DNA from 2 places in the Sporosarcina sp. FA15 genome. Region 2 is predicted to be linked to the other one. Evidence: riboswitches for the same ligand, from Rfam matches in the RefSeq annotation. Region 2 holds a riboswitch; the other holds the start of a gene.
The links. Region 2 has a riboswitch for lysine ahead of ACP8HG_RS02975 (aspartate kinase). Riboswitches for the same ligand answer to the same signal wherever they lie in the genome.

Region 1 (3,193 bases), 1.0 Mb from region 2:
AGCATATTTGATTAAAGGTCAAATATATGATTTCAATTCATAAAATAAAAACGGAGGAGAAAAATGAAAAATTTTCTCCTCCGTTTTTATTTAAGGTAGCTCGTAATAAAAATTAAGAGTATTCTATACATAATAAAAAAATAGGGGAGGAAACTAGTATGACAAAGAGAAACAAGGAGTTGTCACTAGAACAACGTGAAGAATTACTCGAAATATTGAAAGCTCGTTTTGAGAAAAACATGAATCGCCATAAAGAACTTGAATGGAGTAAAGTCCAAGCGAAGTTGGAAGCGAATACTGAAAAACTATGGTCGCTTAATGAGTTGGAAATAACCGGTGGTGAACCGGATGTTGTTGGTCATGATAAAAAGTCGGGCGAATATATTTTTTATGACTGTTCAATAGAAAGCCCTAAAGGCCGTAGAAGTGTTTGTTACGACCTAGAAGCGTTGGAGTCAAGAAAAAAGCATAAACCAGAAAATAATGCTCTTGATATGGCTTCCGACATGGGCATTGAGCTTTTAACGGAAGAACAATACCGGGAGTTGCAGGAACTTGGAAAGTTCGATATGAAAACATCGAGTTGGGTGCAAACACCTGCCAATATTAGAAAACTCGGAGGGGCTATCTTTTGTGATTGGCGCTACGACACTGTCTTTGTGTATCACAATGGAGCAGAATCCTACTATGCTGCCAGGGGGTTCCGTGGCTCGCTGAGGGTCTAAATTTTGCACCCACTAAGCTTATAGACGATGAGATAGAGTGAGGGGTGCCAGGTTCTTATTGATTTGTGAATTGTTTTAGAACCTGGTACCTGTCACAATGGTTTATTAAAAAATTACTTTTTCATGGATATTTAGTGCTTGTTGTAGTGAACTTAGTTGTTCATCGTTTAAAGGAATCATAGGTAAGCGGACACCACCGACAGGGATTCCTTTTAAATTCAAAGCTGCTTTTACAGGTGATGGATTTGGAGCAGCAAAAAGTGCTTTCATTATAGGTAGTAGTCTACGATGATCCTTAGCGGCCTCTTGAATATTGCCGCTTTTGAAATGTTCAACCATCGTTTGCATTTCATTTCCTATAACATGGGATGCTACAGAAATAACACCTGTTCCACCAATTGATAACACTGGAATTGTTAAACCATCATCACCGCTATACAATGAAAAATCTTCAGGTGTATGAGTAATAATTTCGACCATCGCATCTAAATCACCGCTTGCCTCTTTAATAGAAACGATATTAGGTATTTTTGAAAGGCGAATGACTGTTTCAGCAGATATGTTGACAACACTGCGTCCGGGAACATTATAAAGTATAATCGGTAAAGATGTGACCTCCGAAATTGTCTTAAAGTGTTGATATAATCCTTCTTGAGATGGGTTGTTATAGTATGGCGCAACGAGCATAATACCATCGACACCTACATCTTCTGCAAGTATTGTTAGTTCAATTGATCCTTTTGTGTTGTTCGAGCCTGTACCAGCAATCACCGGAACTCTGCCATTCACAACGTCCACTGTAAACTTGAATAATTTGACCTTTTCTTCTTCTGTTAACGTCGGAGACTCTCCTGTTGTACCAGATACCACTAAGCCATCTGTTCCATTAGCAATTAAATAATTAATTAAGTTTTTTGTAGCTTGAAAATCAATTTCACCATTTTCATCAAAAGGAGTCACCATAGCAGTTAATACTTGTCCGAAATTCATTATTTCTCCACATCCTATAATTTATTTTAAAAAAATAGAGGAAGAAGGGCAGTTAGTGAATGAACGCAAAAAAGCAACAACAAGGGCTCGTTGTTGCAGTAGAAATAATAAATTATTTCTTTGCATAAGATAGCCCTCCATATAGTTTCCTATATGACAATTCTGTGTTTATTCAACACAGAACCAGCTTCAAGAAAATGAGATTCTCTCCACTTCGGCAAATTCCCCTTTCCACAAATGTCACAGGATCTCATCATCCTCCACGTGTGTACTGATGGTCTTTGCGCCTCTATCCTTACTTCAAAATTTTTGAAATAAGTGAATTTCTAATTAGACAAACCTTACCTCTATTCTAACGCAATTGCAAGGGAAAGGTGCCGAGTTCTAGAAAGGTTCTGAATTTAATGGGGACTTGATATTCTTTTAAATGTTATTTCGTCTGTTGATGACCCATTTATTTGAATAAAGTACTAGTGAGAAGGGCTTGATGACCTTCATTTTCACTGGACTATTTCCGGCACTCTTGCACGTTGTATAATGTGCTTCTTGCTTACTTTTAAGAAAGACTATGCATCTAATCATGTGATGCCTAATAGAAAGTGACACTTCTTTACTATTAAAATAGAGAAAATCATAAAGAAAGTTTCAGCCGCCAAAATTATATCTTTGGCGGATTATATTCAGATAAGAAGTCCCACTATTCTTTCGTCCCAAAAAGCAGTTGTACATGTAGCGCCTGTATTACTCTACGGAGCGTTTGTTGCCAGAATGGTTAATACACACTAAGATGAATGTATCAGGAAGTGAATCGATGGATTGTGGCTAAGAATAGAAAGACAATAGTGGATCAGTTAATAAACAAGGGTTGAGAATAAATGTATAAAGGTGATGCTTGTTATGAAGGTTGAAATTGAAAATGAAATTATAGAATTTAATGTTCAGTATGGAAATAGGAAGAAGCTAGCCATTCAGATAGATTCGTTTGGTTTCATAACTGTTAAAGCTCCAAATGACACAAGTAAAGAAATGATTGTCAGTGCCATTGAGAGCAAAGGGAAAAGGATACTAGAGAAAATACATGAAATTGAAGTAGCTCGAGAAGCCCCTAAGGCAAGAGAGTATCACGCTCAAGGGAAGTTTTTATACCTTGGGAAAGACCGTTTTCTTCATGAGTTAATAGATAGTAGTGAGTTAAATGAAGAGGTACTTAAAAGAAATCTCAAGAAGTTCTATATCGCCAGCTGTAGGACGATTATAGAAGAACGGATAAAAATATATCAAAAACAACTAAAAGTAAAGCCTAAAATCATCGAAATAGTAGAGTCTAGAGCCAAGTGGGGTAGTTGTAGTTCGGATAAAAAGCTAACTTTTAATTATCGTCTAGCTATGGCTCCGGTTGAAGTCATCGATTATGTGATAATCCATGAACTTTGTCATATACTTCATATGAATCATGATCGCTCATTTTGGAGACGTGT
Region 2 (3,193 bases):
AGTGGAATTGGAAACGTACAAGGAAATGGTTGATGATATTACCCGCTTTTTGAATGGCGGCTATAAAAGTGTGAAAAAAGAATTGACGGAAAAAATGGCTGCAGCTGCGGAGAATTTGGAGTTTGAGCGCGCGAAAGAATACCGCGATCAGATTGTTAATATTGAAGCGATTATGGAAAAACAGGCGATGACGATGAGTGATTTCACTGATCGTGATGTCTTCGGATTTGCTGTGGACAATGGATGGATGTGTGTTCAAGTCTTTTTCGTCCGTCAGGGAAAGCTAATTGAACGGGATGTATCGCTATTCCCGGTTTATCAAGAACCGGAAGAAGAACTGCTAACGTTCATCGGACAATTTTACGGTAAGTCCCAACATTTAATCCCGAAAGAAATCTTGTTGCCTCAGGGAATGGATAGTGAAATCGTCCGTCAACTTCTAGATGTCAATGTCTTCATTCCGCAGCGCGGTAAAAAGAAAGATCTCGTCCATCTAGCCATCAAGAATGCCGAGATATCATTGAAAGAAAAGTTCCAACTTATTGAACGACAAGAACTTCGTACAATTGGCGCATGTGAAGAACTTGGCAAGGCGATGAATATCACCATACCGTACCGTATTGAGGCATTTGATAATTCACATATGTACGGTTCAGATGCCGTCTCTGCAATGGTGTCATTCCTTGATGGGAAACCGAACCGTAAAGACTACCGAAAGTATAAGACGAAGACTGCAGCTGCACACGATGACTACGCGGCGATGCGTGAGGTTGTAAGGCGGCGTTATATCCGTGTGCTAAAGGATGATTTGCCATTACCTGACCTAATCGTTATAGATGGTGGTAAAGGTCATATGGAAGCGGCCAGGGAAATCATTGAAGATGAGTTGAACTTGTCGATTCCAATTGCTGGACTTGCGAAGGACGATAAACACCAGACGGCGCAACTTCTCTATGGCAATCCGATTGAAATGATCCCGCTAAAGAGAACGAGTGAAGCGTTTTACTTGTTACAGCGAATTCAAGACGAGGTGCACAGGTTTGCAATTACTTTCCACAGGCAACGGCGCGAAACTAATTCATTGACATCAGCGCTCGATGGATTACCAGGCGTCGGACCGAAACGGAAAACATTATTACTTAAACACTTTGAATCTATGAAAAAGATTCGTGAAGCATCCGTTGAAGAGCTGCAACAAGCGGGCTTGCCGAAGGTGGTTGCGGAATCAGTGGAAACGTATTTCCGTGAAGAGGCATTGCGAGAAGAGAAGTAATGTGATAGAGTGAACGCACTGAGTTTTTTCACTAAAAAATTGCATATGTAGTGAAGATAGAGGTGCGGATACCAATAGTAAATCTCCGGAAGGCGGCAGCCTGATGAACGGGATTGAAAGGAGTATTCGCCGAAGCGGACCAATCGGCTGTCACGATTGTCCTGCTGGATTTCCATTGAATAAATGGAAGTCTGTCAGGTATAAAAATACCTGGAGAGCTATCTGAACGGGGCGGCTCTTCGGCGAGCGCTCCAATCGGACCGGCTCTCATACTTATGAGGGCCGTTTTTGCGTTCAGGGGGAAATTGGAGGGAATAATTATGGAACGAATTGTAATGAAATTTGGTGGCACATCAGTTGCGAACCCCGAGAGGATTGCACGCGCTGCAAAGCTTGTACAAGGTGAAGTAAGTCGGGGGAATCAAGTTGCGGTTATCGTCTCTGCAATGGGGAAAACAACGGATGATCTTCTAAAGCTCGCCGTGGAAGTTAATCCGAAAGCGGGCCGCCGCGAACTTGATATGCTACTTGCGACAGGTGAGCAAGTAACAGCATCCCTTTTAGCGATGGCAATTGCGGCACAAGGTTTGGAGGCTCGCTCATATACAGGGTGGCAAGCGGGTGTAACGACAGAGTCAGTTCACGGCAATGCGCGAATCGAGCAAGTCCATGCAGATAAGGTTGTATCGACGCTTGAATCGGGTGCTGTTGCAGTGATTACCGGCTTTCAAGGTGCTGACAGCTCAGGTGAGTTGACAACACTTGGTCGCGGGGGATCTGATACAAGTGCTGTGGCGATTGCGATTGCAATAGATGCAGCTATCTGTGATATTTACACAGATGTTGAAGGGGTATTTACGACAGATCCAAGATTAATTGGACAAGCGAAGAAACTTGAGGAAATATCATATGATGAAATGCTTGAAATCGCCAATTTAGGAGCAGGAGTACTTCACCCAAGAGCGGTTGAGTTTGCCAAGAACCATCAAATGCCGCTTCGGGTCAGACCTGCACATATGGAAGGTGAAGGAACGATTATCAAGGAGGAAATTGATTTGGAAAACAATTTAATTGTTCGGGGCATCGCCTTTGAAAGAGATATCATTCGGATTACAGTTATGTATGACGTTCCATACAATAGCTCGCTTGCGAATATATTCACTGCACTTGCGGATCACCATGTTAACGTCGATATTATCGTCCAGACAATTATGGAAGGCGTACAGCCGTCTGTGTCATTTTCCATTAAGAAAGAGGATTTTGCAGAAGCTATTAATGTTTTGGAGACGGAAAAAGAAGCTCTTGGTTACAACAGAGCCGACTTTGAAGTGGGTCTTGCGAAAGTTTCAATCGTTGGAAGTGGAATGGTATCCAACCCAGGAGTCGCTGCTCAAATGTTTGAGATACTCCGTAGTGCTTCAGTTCCTGTGAAAATGGTTAGTACGTCTGAAATCAAGGTATCCGTTGTCATTCCAGAATCCGATATGGAAATAGCGGTAGCGGCGCTTCATAAACAATTCGGGTTAGACAACGACTGAAATAATTTTTTTGTCTATTGGTTAACCATTTTATTGCAAGTGCCTGAAGACAAAGGGCACTCTATCACTTTTAATAAAGCCTTCCTTGCAAATTTTAGCTAAGACTATACAAGTTACAGTGCAATTCCATATAGAAAGTGACACTTCCTTAAAATCAAAAAGGGAATGCTATATAGATGGATTCAGCAGCCAAAATTCCATCTTTGGCTGCTCTATTATGGATTGGAAAGTGCTTATTCATTCGTTCCCAAAAACCCCTCATGCGATTAACGAGAAAACTGCGAGAGGTGCAACCCAACGGTAACTATACATAGGGTGTTTCATCATGAAAATAAGCAGTAATTTACTGGTTATTTTTAGTTATATATGTTGACATAAAGAA

Region 1: linked by a shared signal. The riboswitch ahead of dapA (4-hydroxy-tetrahydrodipicolinate synthase) and the one ahead of ACP8HG_RS02975 (aspartate kinase) in region 2 are both predicted to bind lysine.

The regions. Positions count from the first base shown of each region.
Region 1 is NZ_CP188818.1:4,231,546-4,234,738, forward strand. It holds gene phoU (phosphate signaling complex protein PhoU) at 1-43, shown strand, start outside; gene ACP8HG_RS20100 (DUF4256 domain-containing protein) at 159-725, shown strand; gene dapA (4-hydroxy-tetrahydrodipicolinate synthase) at 831-1,715, opposite strand; lysine riboswitch at 1,838-2,015, opposite strand; gene ACP8HG_RS20110 (M48 family metallopeptidase) at 2,613-3,193, shown strand, end outside.
Region 2 is NZ_CP188818.1:612,836-616,028, forward strand. It holds gene uvrC (excinuclease ABC subunit UvrC) at 1-1,273, shown strand, start outside; lysine riboswitch at 1,323-1,502, shown strand; gene ACP8HG_RS02975 (aspartate kinase) at 1,594-2,811, shown strand.